DNA from 3 places in the Brevibacillus sp. IT-7CA2 genome. Region 3 is predicted to be linked to each of the others. Evidence: riboswitches for the same ligand, from Rfam matches in the RefSeq annotation. Region 3 holds a riboswitch; each other region holds the start of a gene.
The links. A riboswitch is a leader RNA that binds a small molecule or an ion and turns the genes downstream of it on or off. The one in region 3 is predicted to bind cyclic di-GMP.
Positions count from the first base shown of each region.

Region 1 (6,675 bases), on a different contig from region 3:
ACTATTGGCATCTGGCACTTTTGTTCATTCAACAGAGTTGTTCTTGTTTGCGACAGGCTGTCTGTTATCGACTTTATTGTTCCTGGGGCTGGTAGCTTTGTTGGCCGCGTATTTGGCTCGATTTTTTCGCCCGGGATGGCTCAACATTTTTCATGGGCTCAGTGGTATTTTTCTGATTGGGTTTGCGATTGTCCTTTACGCAAAAAGCGGTTTGATGCCGCCATACTGGCCTTTTTAAAGGAGTTCGGAATGATTGCATCGAATTTTAATAGCATACAGGAATTGCGATAGAAAATAGTGTTTTCCTCCCATGTGATTTGGGTAATAGATAGGAAGATAGAACCCTTTCTTGTAAAAGTACAATAGTACAGGGTGTGAGGAGAACCAGTGATGACGACGGATACGTGCTTGAAATGCGGCAGTCCGATGGGCCGGGGAGAGTACAGTTGCCAGGTTTGCGGAGAAAACGAAATACAAGACTACCAGATGATTCGCAATTACGTGAGAACTTATCCGAATTCGAATGCGATGCAAATTGCCAACGCAACAGGTATATCTGTTTCAAAAATATTGCGTTATATTAGAAATGGCTCTTTGACCGTAGTAGACAATCCGTCCCACAGAGGGCGATCATAAGAAAAAGAGAAAAGCCCACAAGCACTCACGAATGCATTCGTGTAGCTTTGTGAGCTTTTTTTATTTTTGATGTAAATCTACAGCCAGCGTAGACCCTTTGGATAATGATTTTTGAGTTGCCCCTCAGATTGCTTGCCCCAACCGATGGAGAATCCATCTACCGTAACCAGCGTCCAGCCGCTTTCACCGTCACGCGTGAGCGCTTCTCCTTTTAAGTACCGCAACATTTCAGGATCTTCTGCGCCATATGAAGCGACACGGGCTGCCTCCGCAGAGGAGAGGGCGAGTGCCAAGGCGTGTGCAGGTTCAAATCTGTTCTTTTTTACAGTTCCTAGGTGCAGACCGACGCGCGCGACCTTTAGCTTGTCCCAATCGAGCTCAGGAGCAGGTGAGTAGTAGAGCTGCTCGCCAAACAAAAGAAAAGCTGATTCATCATCGAATGGTTTGGAGAGCGTCGGGAGTGCTTCGTCCGCGAACGTACGCCAGGCTGCCAGAGCTTCTTTTCGACCTGCCGGAGCAGATTTTGCCGCACGCTTTTCTTTCCGTTTCCCGGAAGGTTCATGAACTTCTGCGGTCTCACTCTTTTGCAGTTTGGCGAGGTAATGACCTTCTCCCTGTAGACGATGCGGCCACAATCTGGCTGTCTGGGTGAGCTGCTCGTTTTGTGGCGACGCCCATTCTGGTTGACCAGCAGAAAAGCAATCTGCATGCGGCAGCGGGACGATCTCAAATTCCGGGTGACTTCCCAGGAAGTTAACCAGTGACTGCTCATTTTCTAACGGAGCAAATGTGCAGGTGGAGTAGACCAATGTCCCGCCTGGCTTCAGCATCGCAGCGGCCGCCTCGAGAATATCGCCTTGCATGACATGGCACTCGGTTACTTTTGCAGGGCTCCAGTCTTCGATTGCTTCGGGGAGCTTGCGGAACATTCCTTCGCCAGAGCATGGAGCGTCTACTAAAATTCGGTCAAAAAACTGGGGGAATCGCTCCTGTAAGCGTTCAGGCGTTTCATTGGTCACGACGGCATTGGTCACGCCGCAGCGCTCCAGATTTTCTGACAAGGCTTTTGCGCGAACAGGATGGATTTCGTTTGCCACGAGCATTCCTTGTCCACGCAAAAACGCTGCAAGCTGCGTCGATTTCCCCCCTGGCGCTGCACACAAGTCGAGGATTCGCTCACCAGGTTGTGCACCGAGTGCTTCGGCAGCGGACATCGCGCTTGGCTCCTGCAAGTAGTACATGCCAGCGGAGTGAAAAGGATGCTTGCCGGGCCGATCTGGCTCTTTGTAGCGAAAACCGTTTTCGCACCAAGGGACTGTTTCCAGAGCAAACGGCGAGATATTTAAAAAATCGTCACGACCCACCTTCAACGGATTGACCCGCAAGCCGTGTGTCACAGGCTGATTATACGAGGAAACGAAGGCCTCATAGTCGTGTCCGAGCAAGGTTTTCATGCGCTCGGTAAATGATGTTGGTAAATTTTTTGTCATAACAGCCTCCGATGTCAGATTTTGGCCCCATGTGAAAGGAAAAGATAGAATCATGGCGAATCATAGAGAATGAGGTGAGAGCATTATGGAAGGATCCCGTGCAAAACGCTACCGCTCCCGGCGGAGGAATGACTCGGAAGTAAGCCGGTTTTGGATCATGGGGTTGCTGTTCTCACTGCTGGTGCTCGCTTTTGAATTCTTTATCGAAATACCCGCCGACGCAGATTGGCTAATCGATATGGAGATGGCTTTGTTTTCTGCCAGCTTTACGTTACTTGCCTTTTATCTGCTCGGACTTACCTTTGCCTTTTCTCGCCACCAAAAGGCAGGGAAGATCAATCACCAAATCATCATCTATGTATGGTTGGGTGCGATCTTGTTTCACTTGTTCCTGCTCATCAGCAATTTGTCCAATCAGCATGTGTACAAAGCAGGGATCATTCTATTTTTAGGACCATTGTTTTTAACTGTCTACCATTTTATCACGTACTTGGCAGCTTTGCGTGAGGAGCGTGAGGAGCAGGAGGCAGCTACGACAGCTACGCTTGAGCGTACGGCCTACCAGATGATTCTGGAGGGTGGGCGTGTATACAGCGAGCTCAGTCGCCTGAAAACAGAATATCCAGAAGTGGAGCAAATGCTTCGTGCCAACGATTTTCACGATAAACTGGAGCGCTATGCTTTGGAAATGCAGCAGTATTTGCAGGCGAAGCATTTTGAGCGTAAAGACGTGGAGCTCTTGGAGGGTCACTATTATTTCTTGGAAAACTTGCTGAGCTTGGCGAAACAACATCCGGGAATAATCGAGTCCCGCGTATATAGCCGCCGAGGTGACAATTGATGGGTACAAAGGAGAGAGAAGCGGATGTTTTGGAAAAAAGACAAAGGCCTAGCAGAAAAAGAGACAGCAGCGACGACAGTGGCAACTCCCACAACCACAATGGCAGGCCACCAAGACGCTTGGAAACATGAGCTTCGCGGTATTTACGAACAGATGGGTGCGATTCTCACTTCGAACCAAGCGATGAACGCCGAATCAGAGCAAACGGTGCGATTGGTGACGAGGATGAAGCGTGTCGTAGATAATATCCAGGTCATTAACGAGCGGGATGATGAATCTGCGAGCCAACTGTCGGATCGAGGAGAGCGCTTGACGGACATCTGTAAACAATCGGTAGCGCGTGCAGATGAAGGTAAGAAGGCGATGACGGACGTTGTGGAAGTCATGAGCCTGCTCGACAAAGAATCGGTCCATACGTCCAAGTCCATGAGCCGCTTGGAAGAGCGCTCTTCGGAAATTACGAGCATCGTCAAGGTGATCAGTGACATTGCCAATCAGACCAACCTTCTCGCTTTGAATGCAGCGATAGAAGCGGCACGTGCGGGTGAACAGGGCCGAGGCTTTGCTGTAGTAGCAGATGAAGTACGCAAGCTGGCCGAGATGACAGCGAACTCGACCAAGACGATTGCAGAATTGATCGGCAAGATTCAGGAAGAAACAAAAGAAGCGTTGTCCAACAGTGAAAAAAGCAGCAGTGCGATCAAAAACGGACTTTCTACCAGCAAGGATGCTGCGGAGAAGACGGATCAGATCGTGAACGCTTTCCAGGCACTGAACGTCGAAGTGTCAGGTGTGATGGAAATCATCGCGCACCAAAAGCGATTTGCTGACGATGTGTCCCAACAGGTAAGTGATGCGAAGGGCTTGCTGGAAGAGCTGAATGAAGGCTTGACCAAGCATGTGAGGGACGCCAACGCGGTAGAGCAAATGCTCGCGACGAGCGTAAAGGATGTCAAAAAGATATTGTGATCATAAGGAAGAAGAACCAGGAGTCCGTATCCCAAGAGATGCGGATTTTTTGGTATTTGTTCAATTTGGTTCACTAAAATTTTACATATTTCTGTTTGACTATTAGGAATAGAGTACTATAATCAAAGTAAGATTCTCCATAACTTTCCTTTTTTCGACAAAATCATATCAGCATTCGCTATGAATGGGCAAACCCACTGAAAATTGGGGACGCAAAGCCACGGGCCTAATGTACACGTTACGATGGCAGCCGGGTTGCCGACTAGCAGTGTATTTTGCTGTTTTAGTTTTACGGCTCCTTTCATGCGAAGGGGGCCTATTTACTTTACAAAAGGGAGAGGTTAAAGCATGTCAATCCTTCAAACACTGGACAAGCAGTACATCAATGGGGAGTGGCGCGACGGACTTGGCGCGAAGACATTGCAAGATATCAACCCTTACAACGGGGAAGTCATCGCAGAATTCAAAATGGCAAATTTGGAGGATATCGACGCGGCTTACAAAGCGGCAGCCGACGCGAAAAAAGAGTGGGATGAAGTGAATGCCTATACCAAATCCCGAATGTTGGAGCGTGCTGTTCACTATATCGAAGAGAATGAAGAAGAAATCATTCAGATCATCATTCGTGAATTGGGTGGAACCCGACTGAAGGCATTTTTTGAGATCGGGCTTGTGAAGGATATTATTCGCGAGGCGGCTACGTTCCCGGTACGCATGGAAGGAAAAATTCTTCCTTCTCCCGTAGACGGAAAAGAAAATCGATTGTATCGGATTCCCGCAGGAGTTGTTGGTGTCATCAGTCCGTTCAACTTCCCGTTCTATCTGTCGATGAAGTCCGTAGCGCCAGCTCTTGGCGCGGGCAACGGCGTCGTCCTCAAACCGCATGAGCACACGCCAATCACGGGTGGTACTCTCATCGCGAAAATTTTTGAAGAAGTAGGTTTGCCAAAAGGCTTGATCAACGTCGTTGTGACGGATATTGCTGAAATTGGCGATGGTTTTGTCTCCCACCCGATTCCGCGCATCCTTTCGTTTACAGGCTCTAGCCAAGTAGGAAGCCATATTGCGCAAGTGGCAGCGAAGCATTTCAAAAAGGCGATTTTGGAGCTGGGCGGCAATAGTGCACTGATTGTTTTGGAGGATGCGGATCTCCAGTATGCCGTCAATGCAGCGGTATTCAGCCGCTTTACCCACCAAGGTCAGATTTGCATGTCGGCTAACCGGGTTCTGGTTCACCAAGATGTATACGATAAATTCCTCGATCTGTATGTGGAAAAAGTATCTGGACTCAAGGTTGGCGACCCAAATGATCCTGACACAGTAATCGGTCCGTTGATCAATCAACGGCAAGTCACCAACCTGATGGCAACGATCGATGAGGCGATACGCGAAGGGGCCGTTCCTGCACTGAAAGGGGAAGTAAAAGGCAACGTTGTCGAGCCGATCGTTTTGACAGGAGTGACCACAGACATGTCGATTGCATCCAAAGAGCTGTTTGGTCCGGCTGTTTGCATCATGTCGTTTGCTTCCGAGGAAGAAGCGATTCGCATGGCGAACGAGACACCATTTGGATTGTCCGGGGCGATTCATACACGCGATCTGGAGAGAGGTGCCCAGATGGCCAAACGAATTGAGACTGGTATGATTCACATCAACGATGGAACGATCAATGACGAACCAATCGTGGCGTTTGGCGGTGAAAAGCACTCCGGGTTGGGACGTTTGAATGGTCAATGGAGTTTAGAAGAGTTCACTACGCTGAAATGGATTTCGGTTCAACACAAAAAGCGCCAATTTCCGTACTAATGCCAGCAAAATATAGAGGTGAAGAGGGTCATGCACGGTTACGTAGAATGGAACGAAACAGAAGCTTTCGAAAAGGGGAAAAACGCAGAACTGCTCGAGGCGTTCATCAAGGTTGCCCCTTATTTAAATGATTTACTCACCGATGACATTACCATTGGGGTCTACGACACGGAAAAGCTATTGCGTAATGTGCCTGCCCAAACATTTGCGCTGCAAGTCAAGCCAGGTGATCCACTCCAGGAAGGAGATGTGATCACCAACGCGATTCGTAAAAACACCAAGCAGGCGATGATGGTCCCCAAAGAATTATTTGGTTTTCCTCTCGTCGCACGGGCGATCCCCCTGCATGATCACACGGGAAAAGTCATCGGCGGTGTCGGCATTGGATCCAGTATGGAGCGAGCCAATGAGCTATATGAAATTGCCGCAAATCTCTCGAGTGTCGTCGAGCAGGTCAGTGCCACCACACAAGAGATGGCTGTGCAGATCGGGAATTTGAACGAGCAAATGAAGGCGGTCTCAGAGCAAGCCAATGATGTGAGCCAAAGTACGACTGAGATCGAGCAAATTACTCTCGCCGTGAAAAAAATCGCTGATCAAAGTAACATTTTGGGACTGAATGCGAGCATTGAGGCTGCGCGGGTAGGAGATGCAGGGCGTGGATTCGCTGTCGTTGCGAATGAGGTTCGCAATATGGCGACGGATTCACGGGCGAATGCAGACAAAATCAAGCAAACCACAGATTCCATCCGGGATTTGATAACCCTGCTGCAAAATTCGATTGAATTGATCAATCAAACCATGGAGAGTCAGGCAGCTGCTACGGAGGAAATTTCTGCGACAATGGTCGAAGTGAGCGACAATACGCAAAAGCTGGCAGGGCTTTCCCAAGAAGTGTTTGAAATAAAGTAAGCCCATATATGTAACAAAATT
Region 1 is NZ_CATKQT010000051.1:262,506-269,180, reverse strand. It holds gene ACM6JA_RS24800 (LysE family translocator) at 1-238, shown strand, start outside; gene ACM6JA_RS24795 (hypothetical protein) at 391-636, shown strand; gene ACM6JA_RS24790 (RsmB/NOP family class I SAM-dependent RNA methyltransferase) at 714-2,126, opposite strand; gene ACM6JA_RS24785 (hypothetical protein) at 2,212-2,967, shown strand; gene ACM6JA_RS24780 (methyl-accepting chemotaxis protein) at 2,992-3,936, shown strand; cyclic di-GMP riboswitch class I at 4,114-4,199, shown strand; gene ACM6JA_RS24775 (aldehyde dehydrogenase family protein) at 4,285-5,742, shown strand; gene ACM6JA_RS24770 (methyl-accepting chemotaxis protein) at 5,773-6,654, shown strand.
Region 1: it holds a riboswitch for cyclic di-GMP, as region 3 does, so the genes downstream of both, ACM6JA_RS24775 (aldehyde dehydrogenase family protein) here and ACM6JA_RS16910 (GNAT family N-acetyltransferase) in region 3, are expected to answer to the same signal.

Region 2 (6,675 bases), on a different contig from region 3:
CAATACGGCGAGCCAAATACCAGCCCACTTTCCAATGGCTGTTTTCCTCATGCGTGCACTCTCTCCCTGCGCGAAAAATCCGTGCCAAAACACTCCTAGTTTGTCACAGATCACCCTAAATATTCGCAGGCAGGTCAACATGAAAAAAAGACCGATGCGCACAAGTGCACACCAGTCTTTGCTTACAATACCGCTCGATTCTTAGCTGCGTGGTGAACGAGATTCGCCACTGCGTGGACGGGAGTCACCGCTGCGTGGACGAGAGTCACCGCTGCGTGGACGAGAGTCACCACTGCGTGGACGAGAGTCACCACTGCGCGGACGAGAGTCACCACTGCGTGGACGAGAGTCGCCATTGCGTGGGCGAGATGGACGCTTTCCACCAAAACCGGAACCGGAACCGAAGCCACCTTTTCCTTTTGGAGGTAGCTTTTTCTTACCTACACGAAGAGGAGCCTCTTCTGTCAGGCGAACAGGAGTCATATCTGGTTCTTTGGTCAACAGCTTGAGTGCTGCGGATACGAGTGTTACGGAATCGACATCCTCCAGCAATTGCTCTGCCAGCGTTTTATAAGGAGACAGATCGTCTCTTCCAGATGCTTCGAGAATTTTGTCTACCGTCATCTTTTGTTGACCTTCCAAAGCCTCAGCCATCGAAGGAACCGCACGGCGCTCCATGCGACGGTTCGTTGTACGCTCAATCAGACGCAGATGGTCGATTTCACGGGAAGTCACAAACGTGATTGCCAGACCTGTTTTACCAGCACGTCCCGTTCTACCGATACGGTGAACGTAGCTCTCGGAGTCTTGTGGAATATCAAAGTTAAATACATGCGTTACACCGCTGATGTCCAAGCCACGTGCAGCCACGTCAGTCGCTACCAGCACTTCGATCGTACCTTCCTTGAACTTGCGGAGCACGCTGTCGCGTTTCGCTTGGTTCAAGTCACCGTGGATACCTTCTGCACCATAACCGCGCTTGGTCAGGGCTTCGGACAGCTCATCAACTCTGCGCTTGGTTCTACCGAAAATGATAGCCAGCTCAGGGGAGTGAATATCCAGCAAACGGCACAGTACATCGAACTTCTGCTTTTCAGCTACTTCCATGTATTCCTGTGCAATGTTTGGCACGGTTACTTCTTTTGCTTTCACTTGAATTATGGTTGGTTCGTTCATGAACTGTTGCGCAATTTCCTGGATCGCTCTCGGCATCGTAGCAGAGAACAACAGCGTTTGACGATTGTCTGGAACCTCTTTCAAGATTTCCTTGATGTCGTCGATGAAACCCATGTTCAGCATTTCATCCGCTTCATCCAAAATAACAACCTCAATGGCATCCAGACGAATGGTTTTTCTTCTCATGTGGTCCATGAAACGACCAGGTGTTGCTACGATGATTTGTGGACGTTTTTTCAACGCTTTGATTTGACGCGTGATGTCTTGACCACCATAGATTGGCAGAGCAGAGATGTTTTTAAATTGGGCAATTTTATTAATCTCTTCTGCAACCTGAACAGCCAGCTCACGTGTTGGAGTCAAAACAACCCCTTGAATATTTCCGCTTGTTTCATCCAAGCGTTCAATCAGTGGAATACCAAATGCAGCAGTTTTACCAGTACCTGTTTGTGCCTGACCGATCAGGTCACGACCTTGCAGTGCTACAGGAACCGTTTGATCCTGAATCGCTGTAGCCTCTTCGAAGCCCATGTTGCTCAACGCTCTAACAATGGAGTGATGTAAGCCAAAATCATTAAAAGTCGCCAATGAATGTCAGTCTCCTTTATCAATACCTTCATCTATAAAATTCTCAAAAAAAAGGGCACTATTCCTTACGATCCGGAACATGCCCTTTTATCCCCGATTGTACGTAGCACCCTAAAGAACATAGCTGTAATCGTACCATGCAATGACTGAAAAAGCAAACTGCATATATACCCAAATTGCCTGATTTTTTTGCTGATTACATCCTGTAAAGATAACAAAGCAGCCCAGGATCAGGCTGCTTGTCTGTCATTGGATTATTTTACCCATTTCTTGTAAAGCTCATCAAACATTCCTTGCAGTTTCATCTCGTCCATCCACAGATCCAGGTAGTTAGCGAAGATGGTGTCTCCGCGATGGATCATGTACGCTTTTTCACTCTTCGTGAACGGATTGTCGGTCAGAGCTGGATACAGGCGGGAATCTGCTTTGGAATACACAATCGCTTCCAGCGTATCTGTGATCATCACATCGTACTTACCGCTTGCTACCAGACCAGGAATGTCGAGGTTGTTTTGTTCAACTGTTACAGTTGCTTTTGTCAGATGTTCACGAACGAATTTTTCGTTGGTGCCACCTGGATTCACACCAATGCGCACCTCTGGCTTGTTGATGTCTGCTACACTCTTGTACTTGTCTTTGTCTTCTGCACGAATGAGCGGAGCTTTACCGAACATAATATAAGGATCGCTCATGTGTGCTTTTTTCTGGCGGTCTGTGTTGCGCGTAACGCCTCCAACAGCAATATCGAATTTATTTGCCAAGAGATCGTCCATCAGTGTCGGCCAAGAGGTTTGGACAAAACGCGCCTCTACTCCCAGGCTTTTTGCGAATTCTTTCATCGCATCGATATCGTAACCTTCGAATTGGTTTGTTTTTGGATTCAAATATGTAAACGGTTTGTAGTCCCCCGGAGTACCTACGAGGATGTAGCCTCTCGCGATGATTTCATCCAAACGGGATTCAAACTTCTTCGCTTGCGGTTTTTTAGCAGTTTCAGCAGCTACGGTTGTGACAGGCTTAACCGCTGTTGCGGCAAAAGCACCTGTTCCTGATGTCATGAGCATTGTTGCAGCGAGTGTGCTCGCCAAGATTGTTTTTGTAAATTTTTTCATCTGGTTTCTCCTCCTGTTAAACGGTAATGAATTTAGTAATCAGAAACAAACTCCATCATCCCTTAATGGCATCCCCCCTTTCAAAAAAAGAGGACTTACAACCTGTTGAGCTGCCTCCTACACAGTAAACCTGCCGATTCCTTGCTGTAATTCTTCTGCCACTGCATTCAAACGCTCGACAGACTGGCCAATTTCCTGGATGGCTTGAAGCTGCTCTTCGGTTGCCTTTGCCACTGTTTGCGCGTCGAGTGAAGCATGTTTTGCAATGCTATGCATTTCATCTACAGAAGCACTCACCTGTTGGGAGCCTGCTGACATTTGTTCAGATGCTGCGGATACTTCCAAAATGTGCGCGGCAACGTTACGAGAAGATTCCAAAATATGCCCGAAGATTTCGCGAACCTCTTCGACCAGTTGAATACCTTGCTGTGCGTTTTGGTTGCCCGCGGTCATGACCTCTACCGCATGATGCGTATCCTGCTGGATTTCCCCGATCAGCATCGCAATTTTGGATGCGGATTCTTCGGATTGGTTCGCCAGTTTTTTCACCTCTCCGGCAACGACAGCAAACCCACGTCCATGCTCGCCGGCACGTGCTGCCTCAATCGAAGCGTTCAAGGCAAGCAAATTGATTTGCGAGGTCAACTGACTGATCGTATCGAGAATGCCTTCGATTTCTTTGGAACGATTGTTGAGCTGCTCGATGGCTACTGTCGCCTTCGATGTTCCCTCGCCAATGCTTCCCATCTGGCGAACTGCCTGCTCTACCACAGCAGTTCCTTGTTCTGCCTGCTCTGTTGCTATCTGGGCAGCCTCTGAAACATGTGCAGACGTCTCCGCGATTTTCACGATGCCTGCTGCCATGTCATTCATAGACAATGCAACATCCTGCGAGCTGGTGGCCTGCGCCTCTGCTCCCTCAGAAATCTGTGCAATAGACAAGCCGATTTGGTTGATGTTTTCCGTCGCTTGTTTAATGCCTTCGGATACTTCCTGACTAAACCGCTGTACTTGATCAGACGACAGAGTTACGTCTTCGATCAAATTTTTCAAGTGCGATACCGTCTGGTTAAAGTCACGTGACAGAACTGCAATCTCATCTTTTCCATCAACCGTTACGGTCTCTTTCAGGTTCCCCTGCGCCACTACATTTACTGCGTGATTCAGACGCTCAATTGGTTTCACCATGCGTACAGCCAAGAAATAAACGAGGACAACCCCAATCACCAATACGATGAGGGAAATAACCATCAATCGGGCTGACAGTTGATCGACAGGTGCATGCAGCTCCGCTACGGGTGCAGTGATGTATACGCCCCAGTTCAAACTGGTAGGAGAATAGGAAGCAAATCGCTCTGTATTCTCGTATTTATATTGGGCGATTCCATGATTCCCTTGCCTGATATCTTCAAAAGCAGTCTGAAGCTCAAGAATACCCATGTCGAGAATCGATTCCTTCAGAATGTACTCGCTATTCGGATGATAAATAAATGTTCCTGTTTTGCTTACTAAAAAGGCGTAACCAAATTGGCCAAATTTCTCTTCGGACACCTTTTTTTGGATTTCATTGATAGGAATAGTAGAACCGATATAACCGTATTGACGATTGTCCTTCATCAATGGAACGACAAGGGTCACGATGTTATTCCCTGTCCGCTTCGAAATGACTGGCTCGGAGACAACAACCTTCCCTTCCCCTTTACTAGCTTCCTTAATATGCGGACGATCCGAGATGTCGGTCACTTCTCCCATGAAATTGATCACTTTCTTACCGCTTAAGTCATGCGAAAAGAAGAACGTCTCAAACTCGGGGTTTTTCTTTTGGGCTTCTTGAATGAGTTTCAGGTCGTATTCGACATTTTGATCAGCCGACATCAACCCTCCGATCGTACTTACAATCTCAATTTTTTCTTGAAAGAAACCATCGATACGAATCGAGAGATTGCTAGCTGACAACTCAGCTTCTTTGTCCAGACTGTCTGCTAAAAGATTGGAAGCACTCCAATAGCTTGCACCGCAAACCGTACCCAAACTAATAACCAACAGCAGGCACAAAACGATAATTAGCTTATTCTTCAAACTATTTTTCATACCGAATCACTTCTCCCTTCTCTTTTTTCAACAAAAAAAAGACTGCCCACCGACAGTCCGTCATGACTACGGTATGGCAACCCGGCTGTCCTAGCTGCGAAAGTCATTTGACTTCCGACCTTAGACCCGTGGCTTTGCGTCCCTGCCTTTCAGCAGGTTTGCCTTTGTCATTCTTTGTTGTTTTTTCAATTAAAGTCCACATTTTTTCAATCTCACCTTTCATTTCCCATAACTTTCCGCCAATAAACCTCAAAATGGAAAAAAAGCTGACAACCTTTTACAGTTGTCAGCTTTTTGTCAAACTTTTTTGATTAGCTTAATCCGATCACTTGCCCATCCTCGTCTACATATAACGATTCCGCAGCTGGCTTTTTCGGGAGGCCTGGCATCGTAACCAAGCTACCGGTCAGTGCGACGATAAAACCAGCTCCTGCTGATATGCGCACTTCACTCACTTGGATCGTGAAGTCAACAGGTGCCCCCAACAGATCAGCGCGATCAGTAAAGGAGTACGGTGTTTTCGCCATGCACACAGGCAGATGGGACATGCCCATTTCTTCTACCTTTTGCATCGTTTTCAATGCAAGCGGCGAAAAGACAACCCCTGATCCACGGTATACTTCTTTCACGACTGTCTCAATCTTGTCTTTAATGCTGAGGTCTTCCTCATACAAGAATCGGAAGGACGAAGGCTGCCCTGCTGCACGAGTCACTTTTTCAGCCAACTCGACACCGCCTGCTCCTCCTTCTGCCCACACTTTGGACAGCGCCGCTTCGGCTCCGGCCGCTTGGCACAGCGCAATTACGGCATCGACCTCTGCCTGGGTATCCGTCGCAAAATGATTGATAGCCACCACTGCTGGCACACCGAACTTCTGCAGGTTTTCCAGATGGCGCTTGACGTTTTCGAAGCCTTTTTCCAGAGCAGACAAGTTCTCCACTGCGAGGTCAGGTACTTTTACCCCGCCGTTGTATTTCAACGAACGAACCGTAATGACCACGACAGCAGCCGATGGAGTCAGACCTGCTTTTCTACACTTGATGTCAAAGAACTTCTCCGCTCCCAGATCCGCACCAAAGCCCGCCTCTGTTACGACGTAATCCGCCAGCTTCAAGGCCATCTTGGTTCCGATCACGCTGCTGCACCCATGCGCGATATTGGCAAAAGGTCCACCGTGAATAATGACCGGAGTTCCCTCGATTGTCTGTACGAGATTGGGCTTGATCGCTTCCTTCAAGAGAACGCACATCGCATCGACCGCGTTGATTTCTTCTGCCCGTACTGGCTGATCATCGAAATCGTAGCCAATAATGATATGGTTCAACCGCTCGCGCAAGTCTGCTAGATTCTCACTCAAACATAAAATCGCCATGATTTCCGACGCGGTCGTAATCATGAAGCCATCCTCACGCGTCATTCCATTTCCGTCACCCAGACCAACAACGATGTTACGCAGTGCGCGGTCGTTCATGTCCATTGCCCGTTTCCAGACGATTTTCTTTGGATTGAGCCCACGCGCATTCCCATGGAAAATATGATTGTCGATCATCGCTGCCAACAAGTTATGTGCAGCTGTAATCGCATGAATGTCCCCTGTAAAATGCAGGTTAATTTCATCAGCCGGGAGAATTTGTGCTTGGCCACTTCCAGTTGCTCCTCCTTTGATCCCCATGCAAGGACCCAAGGACGGCTCGCGAAGCGCTGCCA
Region 2 is NZ_CATKQT010000055.1:142,814-149,488, reverse strand. It holds gene ACM6JA_RS30655 (PepSY domain-containing protein) at 1-51, opposite strand, end outside; gene ACM6JA_RS30650 (DEAD/DEAH box helicase) at 202-1,764, opposite strand; gene ACM6JA_RS30645 (transporter substrate-binding domain-containing protein) at 2,019-2,876, opposite strand; gene ACM6JA_RS30640 (methyl-accepting chemotaxis protein) at 2,994-4,967, opposite strand; cyclic di-GMP riboswitch class I at 5,040-5,140, opposite strand; gene ACM6JA_RS30635 (formate--tetrahydrofolate ligase) at 5,279-6,675, opposite strand, start outside.
Region 2: it holds a riboswitch for cyclic di-GMP, as region 3 does, so the genes downstream of both, ACM6JA_RS30640 (methyl-accepting chemotaxis protein) here and ACM6JA_RS16910 (GNAT family N-acetyltransferase) in region 3, are expected to answer to the same signal.

Region 3 (6,675 bases):
GGTGTAAGCATATTGACGCATTGAAAAATGATCCTGCTCTCTGCCTACCTTTGCTCATGCCAGTGAAGTCAGATGCATCTAAATATGTTCAAGATTCTGTAGGGAATTGGTTGAACGATGCGAGTAAATCACAACCAGACTGGGTGATACAGCTTTGTGACGAGTGGCTAAGAATCTCTGATACAAAGGAAACGAAAAGAATTGTTACCAAAGCGAAAAGAACCATTCTGAAGACCCAGACCGAACAGAAATGATGAACCGAATCACATATTTATCCCAATTTTATTTGTTGAATTCATTATCCGAGGAAAGTTTGCGCTTAATCGATCAATTAACCTCCTTAACCCCTTTCCCCATAAATACGTGCATTCAAACACCAGAAACTTTTTCGGAGGGATTCTACTTCATCAAACAGGGGAAAGTACGTTTATATAAAGTAAATCGGGATGGTCGGCAGTTTACATTTGATATCCTCGGAGAAGGCAATGTGTTTGGAGAAGTGGATCTGCTCTCGTTAGGTACACGGGAGATGTATATAGAAACCATCGAAGACTGCCTCATTTGTAAAATGAGCAAAGCAAAATTTGAGAGCTACTTAATCGAACATCCGCAACTGATGATGAAGATCATGAAGATCATTAGCGATAGAATGATTTCGATCAGCCAAGCAGCCGAAAATCTTGCCCTTCTCCCTTTACAAGATCGCATTATTTCCACGTTAGTAAGGCTTGCCGACCAATTTGGCAATCCTAACAGTTCTGCGTTTCAACAAATTGAGTTACCTCTTTCCCATCAAGAGCTCGCCCATTTTGTCGGGGCATCCAGGGAAGCTGTGACGGTAGCATTACGTGCTTTAGCAAGAGAAGAACTGATTCAAACAGGCTTTAAAACCATTTCCATTCATCGGGACAACATTTTAAAGAAGATGTAATCCAGTTTACATCTTTCCCTTCAAAAGAAAGATATCGTAAAGCTATGGCTTCTACTATTCTTTCGAAAAAGAGGGGAACGACATATGGATAAACCACATTTTCAGAGCCTGCGCGAAGAGCTAGATTATACAACCATTCAAATAGCAGACTTCCTCACTCGTGAAGTAACAGATTCATTTACAAGATCAATCGAGGAGCTGAGGACCTCTGGACACGCAAAGGGCTTGCCGATTGGTTCGATTGCGCATGATTTCACATTGAACGATCACACTGGCAAGACCATTACCTTGTCGGAAGAAATCGTAAAAGGTCCCATCGTCCTCACGTTTTTTCGTGGATCATGGTGCCCCTACTGCAATTTGGAGCTGCAAGCATACCAAAAACAGATCGATACGATAACCTCTCTGGGTGCCCAATTGTTTGCCATTAGTCCACAATCTCCTGCATACTCTCTTACTATGCAAGAGAAAACCGGACTGAGCTTTCCCGTGTTATGCGATACCAATAACCATGTAGCAGAAAAATATCAACTCAGATTCAGACTGCCTGATTATTTACAGGATACCTACCGATCATTGGATATTGATCTCAAGCATTTTAATAGTGACGATTCTTGGACGCTCCCCATTCCGGCTACTTATATCCTCGACAACCAGTGCGTAATCCGGTTAGCATGTTTAGATCCAGATTACAAAAAGCGAATGGAGCCAACCGAAGTTTTAGACATTCTGCGTACCCTAACCTAACGCCTATAATGAAGAACCAGTTGATACCATAACTGGTTTTTTGTACGTCTATGCTTTATGAACAATTAGTTTCTTTTCCCTACCAAAACTTGACAAAGCTATATCTTTTGGCTTATATTTTGCATGATTATATCTAGCAAAATTCGACACCTTTTTACAAATTTTGCTAAAAAATGCAAAAGGCAAAGTCATCGAAAGGTGGCGACGCAAAACCACGGGTCTACAGTCTTTGACCATGATAGCCGGGTTGCCATCATCTTGAGACTATTTATTCGATGTTGGTAGCTTCGGTTGTTCCATTTCGATGGAACGGCCTTTTTTTGTGTTTACATTTTTGAAAGGAGGATGAAAGCACTTTCATTTTCGTAACGGATGGAAAAACATAACTTTTGAGACGTCAAACATACACAACATGGTTCAATCAGAGAAAATGATGGAGTGGACAAGTTATGTACAAACAAGTAGAAACGGTACAAGAGTTAGCAAAATTTCATGAAATCAAAGAAACAGTATGGACAAGCATGGGCTTCGAGATGGAGTACGCGAAAGAAGGCTCGGCTCAGTTCCTCTTAATTGCCGAAGATGGTGAAGCAGGTGGAACATTTGAAATGACGCCCTTTTCCAAATCAAGTGCTTATATGAAATCACTTTTTCAGGATGTTATTACAGAAGATATGAAAGTAATGGAGGTAGACAGTCTCGCTGTTTTGCCGAAATACCGCGGACAACTAGGGGCAAAGGGAATTTGCTTGATGATAGATTACGCTGAAAAGCATGGTTATACCCACGCAATTGGGGTAGCAGATCCGACTTTTTTTTCGTTCATTAACAAGAAGTATCAAGTAAAAGCGACTCAGACCAAAGATATCATCTTTTACAAAGGGGCCGATGCCATTCCGACCCTCTTTCATCTAAAAGATGTCTATGACAATAAGCACGATCCGAAATATTCCTGGTACAATTCGTCGTCATCCAACCAAGTAAAAGTCGAGGTAGGTGGGTAACATGGACAACATGGATAACATTGATTTATTGAGAAGAAGAAACAATTGGGTCGTAATCGTATTCGCAAGTATTATTACGATTGTTCAGGTCTTAAACCTCTTTCTAGGCGTATCGTACACATTCGTTTTCACGATACTGGGTATTTTGTATGGCGTGCTGGCACCTTTTACTTACATCTCCAATCGCCCGCGCTTCCGTGAAAAAGCAGCGCCCTTCATGAAGTTTTTCAACTTCGCCGTAATCGGGATCTTCATGTTCATCGTAGTTGGACTGGACCCGCATATGATCAATATCATGACCATTATGTTCTTTGTAGCAGTCATGGGGATTTATCAAGACCGACTCATCAATATTTTGACGATTGTATCGACATTGGGTATTGTCTCTTACTACTTCCTGACACAGAGAGAAACGATTTTCCATTCGACTAATAATATTGATCTGATGTACTTCCTGCTTACCTTCTGCTTCGTCTCAGTCACGAGCATGATGCATGCTGTATTCAATAACAAGCTGCAAGAGGAAAGTGAGCAACAAAAGCAAGAAGCGATTGCCTCGAAGGAATCGTTGCAACGTGTTCTGGATCAGATCAATGAATCACTTACCTCTATGCAAGACTATCAAGAGAATTTGAACCAGGTGACGGACGGTGTGAATGTTCGCGCAGTCGAAACCGTCGCTTCCCTGCAAGACATTATGGAGTCCTTTACGGTCCAGACCAGCAATACGGACGAGCTGCGTCGGGAAATGAGCTCGACGAATCTGCAAGTTGAGGATATGACTCGCTCTGTTACAGAGATGCATGAGTACGTAGAATCGACCAAAGAAGCCACTAGCGAGAGCGGCAAACGCATTGGCAACATCGGCAATGACTTTGAACGATTCATCACGGACATCCAAGGTACGAACCAGCTGATTCAAGAGCTCAATAAAGAAACCGAATCAATTGGGAAAATCATTCAAACCATTTCCGAGATTTCTGCACAAACCAATCTGTTGGCACTCAATGCCACGATTGAAGCGTCTCGCGCAGGCGAACACGGCCGAGGATTTGCTGTCGTAGCAGATGAAGTACGCAAGCTGGCTGAATCCTCCAAGCTATCCTCTGAGTCGATCTCGAGTCTGCTCATGACCATTCGCGAAAAAATGAAGCTCGTATCGGATATGATTTCCGAGTCACAGACTTCTTTTGAGAAAAATAGCGAGGGCATCCTCGAAGTACAAGAAATGTTCACCAATGTAGACAACTACATGCAAAACTTTGCGGATAAAACGAAAAACCTGCAAGAGTTCATCATCCATGTGCACAGCATGATTCAGGAAGTCGGCGCAAAAGTAGAAGTCAACGCAGATATTACCGACAAGAACAAAGAAAGCCTGGAAGAAGTGCTTGTTCTCGTTTCTGAGCAAAAAGACGAAGTCGTTAAGGTTTCTGGCGGCTTTGAGAAAATCGAACAACAGATGCGTGGTCTCCATATGTAGCATTCCTGCAACCGCCTCTCATGGGCGGTTGTTTTCTTTTCTCGTTTTGTAACCGAACAGATATATAATGTAAATATTCTGATAGTTACGCTCTTATACAATGAAAGGAGGCACATCATTGATGGATGCACGAATCGAAAAAAAAACGATTCAGACCGATCGATTGCTTGTTTCCTACCTGACAGCAGGCGTATCGGAAGGAGAACCGCTTCTCCTCATTCACGGCAATGCATCAGCCAGCTTGTTCTGGGATGATACCATTGCGGCTCTTTGTGAACAGTACCGTGTGTATGCACCTGATATGCGTGGCTATGGAGCAAGTGAAGCATTGCCTATCGATGCAACACGCGGTTTGCGAGACTGGTCGGATGACCTTCATTCGTTTATTCGAGCATTGGACTTGCCAACACCTGTCCATCTTGCCGGCTGGTCTTTGGGTGGAGGGATCGTGATGCAGTTTGCCATCGATTACCCGCAGGAAGTCCGTTCTTTGATTCTGGTCGCGCCGATGTCCCCTTACGGCTTTGGCGGAACCAAGGATATAGCGGGCACCCCGTGCTACAGCAGCTTCGCCGGATCTGGCGGAGGAGCCACCAACTCCGAGCTGGTCAAAAGGATTGCGGCCAAGGATATGAACGATGAATCTCCCTCAAGCCCGCGTAATGTCATGAATCAGCTGTATTTCAAACCTCCGTTTCGAGTTAACCCCGAGCAGGAAGAACGCTATGTGAATGCAATCCTCTCCACGAGGACTGGAGAAGGCTTTTATCCCGGTGCCCACGAATACGTAAGCGATTGGCCTGGTGTCGCACCTGGAACGACGGGAATCAATAATGCGATCTCGCCTAAATACGTCAATTTGTCCGGCATTGTCCAGATGGAACCAAAGTGTCCAATTTTATGGATTCGGGGAGCGGATGACGCCATTATCTCAGATCAATCGTTTGCTGATTTTGGTACGTTGGGCAAACTCGGCTATGTGCCGGGATGGCCGGGAGAAGAAGAATATCCCCCTCAACCGATGGTCTCCCAAATCCGCGATGTGCTGGATCAATATCAGCGAGCAGGTGGTTCCTATCAGGAGATTGTCATGGAAAATGTGGGGCATTCTCCCCATATCGAAAAAGCAGAGGAGTTTGTGCAGCTCATTCGAAAAACCGTCAGGGCATGACCCTGGCGGTTTTCTTTTCCGATCCATTGGTTCCCCCGCTAGCTGCATCCCCGTCCAATTTTGACCAGATTGGGCGAACATCCAATCAGCCTTACTCGTGAGAATGCCATTACATTACTTTTAGCCTCGATCGCTTTAGAAGAATTGGGGCTCGGTCATATCGGCAATGCGAAAGCAGAAAAGATTCAGTATGCACTCGGAACGATGCCAGGACTTACTCAGCCTGTATCGCTCAGTAATTTATTCCTACTGAATACGAGTGTTCAAAATATGCTACAGACAGTCATTCAAAAAGAGGCTATTTCGGCGTTTCTTTCTCCGCTTTCGATACCTTCAAATTAAATTCTCTTTCCTGTTCCTCGATAATCGTTCGATCCTCTGCATTATCTCTCACTACTTTTTGCGTCAAAATCGATCCAACTGCTACCAGAAGCATACATGCGATATAATACCCCTTTTCGTGCAGCTGAAGACCTGTTGCATTGTATAAACCGATGGAAAATAGCAGTACACCTGCGCCCAATGTAAAGTATGCCAAGAAAGTGAAGGCTCCTGTGTTGCGCATCCGATGCTTTTGTGGATACATAGTAACACCCCTCACATTTTGTTCATCCGACTCATGCAAACAAATACAAGTCAACCGGACGATTTCTCGCCCGGTTGCTTCTATGGATTACCTCACAGCTTCCTTCTTTCCAAAGAAAGTACGCAACGCCTTGTATACCTCGCCCTTTTCCCGAATGACACAATGCATGAATTTCGGCTCTTTGATGTGGCGATATGCTGACATGAGGGTTGAATGACGATTATACTGATTCACTTCGCCATAGCCGAACATGTTGCATCTCTCCATGAGCTCTTTTACCAGCTTTACGCAACGCTCATTGTCAGACGTGAGGTTGTCGCCATCGGAAAAATGGAACGGGTAAATGTTGTACTGCGAAGTTGGATAGCGGCTATCGATGATCTCCAACGCTTTCTTGTAGGCAGAGGAGCAGATCGTCCCCCCGCTTTCCCCTTTCGAGAAAAAGGTGTCCTCCGTTACTTCCTTTGCATCCGTATGATGGGCAATGAAGACGATCTCGACTTTTTCGTACTTGGTGCGCAGAAAACGTACCATCCAGAAGAAAAAGCTGCGGGCGATATACTTTTCAAACACGCCCATACTTCCCGACGTATCCATCATCGCAATAATGACAGCATTGGAATGAGGCTTGATGATCTCTTCCCACGTCTTGAAGCGCAGGTCATCATCGGTGATCCCCAGCTCCATATCACTGTAGCCTGCCAGCGCATTTCGGCGGATGGCCGCGATCAGCGTACGTTTTTTATCAATGTT
Region 3 is NZ_CATKQT010000033.1:67,743-74,417, reverse strand. It holds gene ACM6JA_RS16925 (DNA alkylation repair protein) at 1-254, shown strand, start outside; gene ACM6JA_RS16920 (Crp/Fnr family transcriptional regulator) at 254-931, shown strand; gene ACM6JA_RS16915 (peroxiredoxin-like family protein) at 1,016-1,678, shown strand; cyclic di-GMP riboswitch class I at 1,850-1,933, shown strand; gene ACM6JA_RS16910 (GNAT family N-acetyltransferase) at 2,128-2,682, shown strand; gene ACM6JA_RS16905 (methyl-accepting chemotaxis protein) at 2,675-4,165, shown strand; gene ACM6JA_RS16900 (alpha/beta hydrolase) at 4,287-5,336, shown strand; gene ACM6JA_RS16895 (YiaA/YiaB family inner membrane protein) at 5,635-5,922, opposite strand; gene yhbH (sporulation protein YhbH) at 6,010-6,675, opposite strand, start outside.